3 regions of the Mesorhizobium sp. 43Arga genome follow, and region 2 is predicted to be linked to each of the others. Evidence: riboswitches for the same ligand, from Rfam matches in the RefSeq annotation. Region 2 holds a riboswitch; each other region holds the start of a gene.
The links. Region 2 has a riboswitch for cobalamin ahead of bluB (5,6-dimethylbenzimidazole synthase). Riboswitches for the same ligand answer to the same signal wherever they lie in the genome.

Region 1 (3,267 bases), on a different contig from region 2:
GAGGCATCCTTCCTGCCGGTCGAGACCTACCCGCTGATGCGCTGGCGCATGCAGCGCGCCGAACAGGGCGACGAGATGTATCTGGGCCTGGCCAAATGGGGCCGCGAGCATGCCGCCTATATAGAAGAGATCTACCGCGAGGTCGTCGCGCGCGGCCCGATCGCCGCTTCGGCGCTGGAAGGCCAGAAAGGTTCGGGCGGCTGGTGGGGCTGGAGCCATGCCAAGCACGCGTTCGAATGGCTGTTCTGGGCCGGGCGCATCACCACGGCGCACCGCCGCGGCTTCGAGCGCTTCTATGATTTGCCGGAGCGCGTGCTGCCGCAGGCTATCCTCGATCTGCCGGTGCCGCCGGCCGAGGACGCGCACCGCGAATTGCTGCGCATTTCCGCCCGCGCCCATGGCGTGGCGACATCGGGCGATTTGCGCGACTACTTTCGGCTGTCGCCGGCCGAGATGAAAGGCCGGCTGGAGGAACTGGTCGAGCTGGGCGAACTCGTGCCGGTGCGTGTCGAAGGCTGGGACAAGCCGGCTTACCTCCACAAGGACGCCCGCCTGCCCCGGAAAATCGAGGCCCGCGCCCTGTTGGCACCGTTCGACCCGGTCGTTTTCGAGCGCTCGCGCTCCGAGCGGCTGTTCGATTTCCACTACCGCATCGAAATCTACACGCCGGCCGAAAAGCGCCAATACGGCTACTACGTCCTGCCCTTCCTGCTCGGCGACCGGATTGTCGCGCGCGTCGACCTCAAGGCCGACCGGCCCGCCGGCGTCCTGCGCGTCCACGCCGCCTACGCCGAGCCCGGCGCGCCGCCGGAAACCGCGGCTCAGCTCGTCGAGGAACTGAAGCAGATGCAGGGCTGGCTCGGCCTTGAACGCATGGAAGTGACGCCCGCCGGCGATCTGGGTCAGGCGCTGGCCGACATCGCCATGTCGTAGCCGCGCGTTGACACCGCTGCCCGCAACAGCCTAAATCCGCTCCAGACGGTCCCTTGCCCGCAACGGCAGGGGCTAAGAGGGAATGCGGTGCGAGGTGCAAAAAACTCAAATCCGCGGCTGTCCCCGCAACTGTAAGCGAAGAGCCAAGGCCGAAAGCCACTGGGACGTTCCCGGGAAGGCGGCACCCAAGGCGATGACCCGCGAGCCAGGAGACCTGCCGTCTGCGACAAAGAATCCGATCGCCCGGCGGGTTTCCGGGCAAGGAGCCCGGCTTTTGGACCAGAACGGCAGTTTTTCGGCTGGCACAGCGGACAATTCGTCCGCCGACAGCGACGCCTTGGCCGGCGTCACCGTCATCGTCTGCGCCTCCTGTCGCGACGAGACCGGCTCGGACGCCCATCCCCGCGCCGGCGAACTGCTAGCCGAAGACACGCGCCGCGCCGCATCTGATGAAAACATCCGCATCCGCACGGTCGAATGTCTCGGCAATTGCAAGCGCCGGCTCAGCGCCGCGATCCTGCGCGACGGCTGCTGGAGCTATGTGTTCGGCGACCTGACCGCGACCAGCGGCGCCGACCTCGTCACCGGCGCAAAGCTCTTCGCCACCTCGACCGACGGCCTCATCCCCTGGCGCGGCCGGCCCGATTCCCTCAAGCGCGGCCTCGTTGCCCGCATTCCTCCCCTCGACCTGCTGAAGGACTGATCATGAGCGCTTCCGTCACCCGCGTCCCCTGCACCGTCGTCACCGGCTTCCTCGGCGCCGGCAAGACGACGCTGGTCCGCCATCTCCTCGAAAACGCCGGCGGCAAGCGCATTGCTATTATCGTCAACGAGTTCGGCGACATCGGCATTGACGGCGAGATCTTGAAGGGCTGCGGTATCGACACCTGCCCGGAGGAAAACATCGTCGAACTGGCCAATGGCTGCATTTGCTGCACTGTGGCCGACGATTTCGTACCGGCGCTCGACCAGATCCTGTCGCTCAACCCGAAGGTCGACCACATCCTGATCGAAACCTCGGGCCTGGCCCTGCCCAAGCCTCTGGTCCAGGCCTTCCAGTGGCCGACGGTGAAGAGCCGCGTCACCGTCGATGGCGTCATCGCCGTGGTCGATGGGCCGGCGCTTGCCGAAGGCCGCGTCGCCAACGACATGGACGCCCTGCAGGCGCAGCGCGCGCAAGACGACAGCCTCGACCATGACGACCCGGTCGAGGAGGTGTTCGAAGACCAGATCGCCTGCGCCGACCTGATCATCCTTTCGAAGAGCGACCTGATGGACGCCGCCGGTTCGGCCCGCGCCAACGCCATCGTCAACGAACATTCCGCCCGCGCCGTCAAGATCGTGCCGACCTCGTATGGCAAGGTCGATCCTTCCGTGCTGCTCGGGCTCGGTCTTGCCGTCGAGGACGACATCGAGAACCGCAAATCCCATCATGACGGCGCGTTCGACCACGAGCATGACGACTTCGACACCTTCATCGTCGACATCCCGTCGATCGCCAATCCGGACGAGTTGGCAAAACGCGTCGCCGCCGCCGCTGAACAGGAAAACGTGCTGCGCGTGAAAGGCTTCGTCGAGGTCGGCGGCAAGCCGATGCGGCTTTTGCTGCAGGCCGTCGGCCAGCGCGTCAATCATTACTATGACCGCGCCTGGACCGCCGAGGACGACCGCCGTTCGCGCCTGGTCGTCATCGGCCTCAAGGGGCTGAACCGCCCGGCAATCGAGCGTATACTCGCCGGCTGATTTCAGACACGGGCCGCGATGCATATCCTCACCACGACCTCCGCTTCGCTCGACGATCTCGCCGAGCCGGTCGATCTGCGGCAGACGCCGGCGGATATCGTGGCCCTGTCGTTCACCGACAGCGACCTCGCCGGACTGGCGGCCGCCTGGAAGGCGGATGCCGGCCGTTTGCCCTCAATGCGGCTGGCGGCGCTGCGCGACCTGCGCCACCCCATGTCCGTCGACCTCTGGGTCGACAGCGTCGCCCGCCACGCCAAGATCATCCTGGTGCGCATCCTGGGCGGCTACGACTGGTGGCGCTATGGCTGCGACCAGCTGGCCTCGACCGCTCGGGAACGCGGCATAAAACTGGCGCTGCTGCCCGGTGAAAGCCACGACGAGGATATCAGGCTGATCGAAGCCTCGACGCTGCCGCGCCGGGAATTGGAAGCCCTGCTCGGCTATTTCCGCGAGGGCGGCCCGGCCAATATGGGCGCTCTGGTGCAGAGGCTGGCCAGGTTGGTTGGGCAGGACGCGGCCGTTGTTGAGCCGGTGACGGTGCCAAAAGCCGGCTACTACGAGCCAGGCCGCGGCGTCGTCCCCCTCCCCCTT
Region 2 (3,267 bases):
GTTCCGCGACGGTCCGGCCGTGCTGGGCGATCCGGCACAATGGCCGAATGCCAATGCCTGCGTCGGTTCAATGACCGATCATCTGACCGCACTGCAGGGGGAAGGGGTGGTCGTCCCGAGCGTCGACCCCGAGACCGCCGCGCGGCTGATCAACGGGGCGAGCAGCCAGGCGGCGCAGCGGATCGCCAATTCGAACGACCCCGAAGCGACGTCGAAGATCGTCGTTGCGGCGTTCAAGCAACTGCTCGAGGGACTGCTCAGAAAACCAGCTTTGCAATAGAACTAAATCCTCGTTGGGCGCCCCGCTGATCACAGCCCGCGATTGACAATCGCGAGGCTGAGCGCATCCTTCCCAGCCATCTCTGAGGGGAGATTCGGGCATGTGGGATTTCGATATCGGCAGGTCGGTGTCCATCATGATGCGGACCTGGCCCTTCATTGTCTTTCGCATGATCATCTATTTCGGCATCACGCTGGCCTATATCGTGGCGACCGGCACCGGTGCGTCGGTCGGCTACGGCGTCGGCCATATCTCCACCGATCCTGACGGGCCGATGTCTTTTGCCCTTTGGGGCGGCGTGGTCGGCTTCGGCGTCGTTTCGATCGCCGTCTATTGGATCCGCGAATACATTCTCTACGTCGTCAAGGCCGGCCATATCGCCGTTATGGTCCATCTGATCGACGGCCGGGATGTCCCCGACGGCCAGAACCAGATCGCCTATGCCAGGCAGGTCGTGACCGAGCGTTTCGCCGAGGCCAACATCCTTTTCGTCGTCGACCAACTGGTCAAGGGCGCCATCCGCGCCATCACCGGCCTGCTCGGCGGCATTGCCGCCTTCCTGCCCATTCCGGGCCTGAGCGGCCTGGTCTCCTTCATCAACACGGTGATCCGCCTGTCGCTGACCTATGTCGACGAGATCATCCTCGGCTACAACATCCGCATCAATTCGTCCTCGCCCTTCGAGACGGCGCGCCAAGGCGTGGTGCTCTATGCCCAGAACGGCAAGACCATGGTCAAGAATGCGGTCTGGCTGGCGGTCATCATGTGGGGCGTGTCCTTCGTCATCTTCTTGGCTATGCTGGCTCCGGCCGGCGCCATTCTCTTCATCATGCCCGGACAACTCGCCGGCTGGGCCTTCGTGCTCGCCATCGTCTTCGCCTGGGCCTTCAAGGCGGCCTTCATCGAGCCCTTCGCCATCGCTTGCCTGATGCAGGTCTATTTCAAGACCATCGCCGGCCAGGTGCCTGACCCCGCCTGGGATATCAGACTGGCCGAGGCGTCGTCGAAGTTCCGGGAATTGAAGGACAAGGCGCTGGCCTCCTTTGGTGGCTCGCGCTGGGGCACGGCTGGCGCGACGCGCTGATCAGCCGGGCATGTGGTCGTCGGCGCGGCATCGGAGGCGTTGAGGCGCGCCACCGCTGACTTGAGCGGCGCCTCACCTTGCCCGCAAAAAGTCTCGCTCATGATCAGTTCGGGCAGCGGCAGCCGCCGGCCCCAGCCGTGTGTTTCAAGGTCGGGTTTGGGTGCGAACTCGGAAACCCGGCCGACGCAGAGATAGGCGATCGGCGTCACGTGCTCGGGAATGGACAGCAGGCTCTTCAACGCTTGGGGCTCGATGATGCTGACCCAGCCGACCCCGACGCCTTCGGCGCGCGCGGCCAGCCAGAAATTCTGCACCGCGCAGACCGCGCTGTAGAGATCCATCTCCGGATTGTGCCAGCGTCCCAGCGGCGAGTTTTTTGAGCGCTCGCGGTCGCAGGTGATGCAGATGTTGAGGGCGCTTTCGCAGATGCCTTCAAGCTTGAGCTTGCGGTAGAGCGCCTGTCTTTCCACTTCGATTTCAGGCAATTCCTGTTCGCGCGCGGCCAGGAACAGGTCGCGCACATCAGCCCGCCGCGCGGCGTCGCGGATGACGATGAAATTCCACGGCTGCATGAAGCCGACCGACGGTGCGTGGTGAGCGGCAAGCAGAAGCCGCGCCAGCACCGCGTCATCGAGCGCGTCGGGCAGGAAATGGCTGCGCACGTCGCGCCGCGTGAACATGGCGCGATAGACCGCGTCACGCGCCATCTGGTCAAATCCGTCGCCCATAGGAGCGGTCATGTGTTCCGGCATCGCTCGTCCCCTTGCGATTGCAATAGTTTCACACCGCCAGAGCGTACTTTGTGCGTCCGAGTGGACGCACGTGGCTCTGATGCCAGCCGCCTGACCATGCGGATGACGATGCCTGCCAGGCCGGTCTTCTGGCTCGGGATCAACCCGCGTCCGGTGCCTTCCCGTCATCGACAGTGGCATATACCGGCGCGGTCCCCCTCACAGCGTTGGGCACGCCACGGAGTTCAACCGTGTTCCCGATTCTCCCGCTTGCGGCGGGCACCAGGCAGTGACGGCGACCTTACGCCGAAGCCGCGGCTGCGCCAATCCCCGCAGCGACGCCAATGGACGCAGGCGCGATTTTCCCCAGTCATCAAGCTGCAATGCATGGCCATCGCTGCACCGGGGCACTAGATAGGGAGCATGACAACCCGTCTCTACACGCATCCGATCTTCCTTGAGCACATCACGCCGCCCGGTCACCCCGAGCGGCCGGACCGCCTGCGCGCCATCGAGCGCGTACTTGATGACGAGGCCTTTGCCGCGCTCGATCGCGTCAAGGCGCCGGAGGGCGACGAGGCCACCATCCTCTACGCCCACCCCGCCGATTTCGTCGCCCGTGTGCGAGCCGCGATTCCCGAAGAGGGCATTGCCCGCATCGATGCCGACACCACCGCCAGCCCGAAGAGCTGGCAGGCGGTGATCGCCGCGATCGGCGCCGCCAACGCCGCCGTCGACGACGTCTTTGCCGGCCGTGCCGACAATGTCTTCGTCGCCGCCCGGCCGCCCGGCCACCATGCCGAAAAGGCCACCGCCATGGGCTTCTGCTTCTTCAACACGGCGGCGATCGCTGCGCGCTATGCGCAGAACAAGCATGGCGCCGAGCGTGTCGCGGTCGTCGACTGGGATGTGCATCACGGCAACGGCACGCAGGATATCTTCTGGGACGATCCCTCGGTGCTCTATTGCTCGACGCACCAGATGCCACTTTATCCCGGCACCGGCGCGAAGAACGAGACCGGCGCCGGCAACATTGTCAACGCGCCTTTGGCGCCGCAGACCGGCAGCGAGGTGTTTCGCGATGCCTTCCTGTCGCGCGTGCTGCCGGCGCTCGACAATTTCGCGCCCGATCTGATCATCATTTCAGCCGGGTTCGACGCGCACCATCGCGA
Region 3 (3,267 bases), on a different contig from region 2:
CGCGCACCCAGTTGTGGAAACGGTGCAGGTCGTACTCCTCCGGCATCAGCACGCCAGCCTGGTGGCGCATCGAGCGCAGGCCTCTCTGGTTGACCTCACAGATGGCGGCGTCCTCTTCCAGCACCTGCGTGCCGAAAGCGACGATGTTGTCGATATCGGTCGCGGCCAGCGCTTCGGGCGCGAACAGCCACTCGGCGACAAGTTCGGACTCTTCCGGGCCGAGCGGCACCAGGCGTACCGTCCTGACATAGTCGATATGACCGACGATGAACATCGAGGGCAGGCTGGTGGCGTAGGTCTGACCCGCGGTGCGTTCGGCCGGCGTCAGCCCGGAGAAGATCGGCCCATGCGTCTTGCCGTCGCGCGACCAGGTCTCGGCGCCGGCGCGCAGGCCGCCGGAAAATTCCGGTGCGTCATTGTCGGCGTGGCGCGTCCATTCGGGGTCGTCGTGCCGGCTCATCAGGCCGCGGCCATAGATCGGCACCAGTCGCGACAGGTCCTTGTGAACGCCCGGGCAGTGCAGGCACTCGTTGAAGTTTTCCCAAAAAATCTTCCAGTTGCAGTGCATCACCTTGCGCAGCACATGGCCTGATACCAGCGTTTCCAGCGGCCAGTTGCCGAGATTACCGGAGGCAGGGTCGAAGGAGGCCTGCGCCGAGCCCGCCGCGTCCTGCTGCAGATGGATGAAGACGAAGCCGCGCCATACCGAGAGGGCGACGCGGTAGAGCGGATGGTCGGCCTTGTCGAAGGCATCGGGCAGCGATTTCGACGGCACGCGCACGAGGTCGCCGCGAAGTGAGTAGGACCAGGCGTGATAGGGGCACGTGATCAATCGCGCCTTCAGTCGCCCTTCAATTTCCTGGCAAAGCTGCGAGCCGCGATGCCGGCAGGTGTTATGGAAAGCACGCAAGACGCCAGTGTCGTCGCGCAGCACGATGATGTCCTGCGTGCCGATGCGGAATCGGCGGAAAGCCAGCGGCTCTGCCAGGTCGGTCTCGCGGCAGACGAGCAGCCAGTTTTTGTACCAGATGGCATCGAGGTCGCGCTGGTAGCTCTCATTGTCCCAATAGGCCGATGAGGGCAGGGTCGGTTCGGCCTGGGTCAGGCCATTGTAAGGGGCGCGCTCGCTGGCAGTGGGCTGCATGGCTGGCTTCCTGTGAAGATGCCAGCCGACACCCGGCCATGAGAATTGTCAATTGTCGTGCCTGGAGACGGCATGGCGCAATCGCGCTGTTTGCCGGCGGAATTTGGTTTGCCGCGTGTCGCGATTTTCCCTATAGTCATACAGTCGTCGGTTCCGTTTTGGAGCCAAGAGGGAATGCGGTGCGGGCGAAATTCTTGCCCAATGCCGTGGCTGCCCCCGCAACTGTGTGCGGTAGTCCTCTCCATATGCCACTGAAGATTCGTCTTCGGGAAGGTGGGGAAGGGCGCTGATCCGTGAGCCAGGAGACCTGCCGACGACGGCAAAAACTGACGGGCCCTCGGGTGGAGGGTGAAAGGACAAGATATGAATACCGCTTCCGTCTCCCTCGGCGCCTCCGTCTCCTCGCAGTCGCGCTTCATGCAGCTGGCGCTCGCCGCGCTGCTCGGCACGTTCATCATTGGCTTTGTCGGCTTCTCGCATATCGATGCCGTCCACAATGCCGGTCATGACAACCGGCATTCGATGGCGTTTCCCTGCCACTGACGAGGATCTGACATCATGAATCTGTTTCGCAACGTCGTGTTCATCGCGGCGATAGCGGGGCTCGTGGCCGGCGTCGTGCTCGCCTGCATGCAGGCCTATGCAACAGTACCGCTGATCCTCAAGGCGGAAGTCTACGAACAGGCCGAAGGCGGCCATAGCCATGACCATGCCGCCGCACCCGCGGCACCAACTGGGGCCGCTAGCGGCAACGCAATGAGCTCCGCCGCACCGGCGGCATCGAACGCCATGAGCGCCGCCACGCCAGCACCCGCCGCTCCGGCCGAAGACGAAGGTTGGGCGCCGGCCGACGGCTTCGAGCGCTTTGCTTTCAACGTCGTGTCCAATGTCGTGACCGGCATCGGCTTCGCGCTGATCCTGGTCGCGGTTTCGGAATTCGCCGGCGGCATCGGCAATTGGCGCCAGGGCGTGTTCTGGGGTCTTGCCGGCTTTGCCATCTTCACACTGGCGCCCGGTCTCGGCCTGCCGCCGGAACTGCCGGCCATGCCTGCGGCCGACCTCACGCAGCGCCAGATCTGGTGGGTGGCGACCGTGATCGCGACCGCCATCGGGCTCGGGCTGATCGCGTTCCGCAAGTCGCTGCCGCTGGCCATCCTTGCAGTGGCGCTGATCGTCGCTCCGCACGTCGTCGGCGCGCCGCAGCCCGACAGCTTCGAGACGCCGATCCCGGAAGGCCTGCACCACCAGTTCGTGGTGGCGGTGACGCTGACCAATCTGGTGTTCTGGCTGGTGCTCGGCGCGGTCGTCGGCGTGGTGCGCGGACGCTTCACCGGCACCGCGACCAGCCTGCGCGACAGCTTTGCCTGATCGCAACAAGCTGACCTTCATCATCGGCGGTGCGCGCTCCGGCAAGAGCGCGCATGCCGAAATCCTGGTGACGGCGTTGCCGTCACCATGGACCTACATTGCCACCGCGCAGGCCTATGACGACGAAATGCGCGAGCGCATTGCGCTGCACCGCTCGCGGCGCGGCGAAGGCTGGACGACCATTGACGCGCCGCTCGACCTTGCCGGTGCGCTCGAGGCCTTGCCTGACGACCGGCCGGTGCTGGTCGACTGCCTGACGCTATGGCTGACCAATCACATGCTGGCCGATCACGATGTCGGCGCCGAGAGCCGGCGGCTGGCGGATGTGCTGTCGCGGCCGCGCGGCCCATGGTTCGTCGTCTCCAACGAAGTCGGGCAAGGCATCGTGCCTGACAACGCCCTGGCGCGCCGTTTTCGCGATGATGCCGGCCGGCTCAACCAGCAGGTCGCGGCGATCGCTGATACCATGCTGCTAATCGTGGCGGGGCTGCCGCTCAAGGTGAAGTGACATGACCGACATCGACAACAAGCCCATCGAAGACCGGGACGAAGAGCGCCATCGCGCCAAGATGGCCAAGCGCAAGGCGGTGCAGGATGCCGAGGTGGCGAGCAAGACGGTCGAAAAGGGACTGCTGATCGTCAACACCGGTCCGGGCAAGGGCAAGACCACGGCCGCCTTCGGCCTGGCGCTGCGGATGCTCGGCTATGGCAAGCGCGTCGGCGTCGTGCAGTTCATCAAGGGCAAGTGGCACACG

Region 1: linked by a shared signal. The riboswitch ahead of ACWGS8_RS08240 (DUF1636 family protein) and the one ahead of bluB (5,6-dimethylbenzimidazole synthase) in region 2 are both predicted to bind cobalamin.
Region 3: linked by a shared signal. The riboswitch ahead of ACWGS8_RS07625 (CbtB domain-containing protein) and the one ahead of bluB (5,6-dimethylbenzimidazole synthase) in region 2 are both predicted to bind cobalamin.

Annotation. Positions count from the first base shown of each region.
Region 1 covers NZ_JBSKBO010000002.1:367,809-371,075, forward strand. The annotation lists gene ACWGS8_RS08235 (winged helix-turn-helix domain-containing protein) at 1-933, shown strand, start outside; cobalamin riboswitch at 963-1,169, shown strand; gene ACWGS8_RS08240 (DUF1636 family protein) at 1,208-1,636, shown strand; gene cobW (cobalamin biosynthesis protein CobW) at 1,639-2,676, shown strand; gene cobN (cobaltochelatase subunit CobN) at 2,695-3,267, shown strand, end outside.
Region 2 covers NZ_JBSKBO010000004.1:289,310-292,576, forward strand. The annotation lists gene ACWGS8_RS17020 (TetR/AcrR family transcriptional regulator) at 1-280, shown strand, start outside; gene ACWGS8_RS17025 (hypothetical protein) at 381-1,364, shown strand; partial or broken gene bluB (5,6-dimethylbenzimidazole synthase) at 1,457-2,116, opposite strand; cobalamin riboswitch at 2,218-2,397, opposite strand; gene ACWGS8_RS17035 (histone deacetylase family protein) at 2,519-3,267, shown strand, end outside.
Region 3 covers NZ_JBSKBO010000002.1:266,835-270,101, reverse strand. The annotation lists gene ACWGS8_RS07630 (aromatic ring-hydroxylating oxygenase subunit alpha) at 1-1,144, opposite strand, end outside; cobalamin riboswitch at 1,276-1,473, shown strand; gene ACWGS8_RS07625 (CbtB domain-containing protein) at 1,508-1,687, shown strand; gene ACWGS8_RS07620 (CbtA family protein) at 1,703-2,512, shown strand; gene cobU (bifunctional adenosylcobinamide kinase/adenosylcobinamide-phosphate guanylyltransferase) at 2,505-3,020, shown strand; gene cobO (cob(I)yrinic acid a,c-diamide adenosyltransferase) at 3,022-3,267, shown strand, end outside.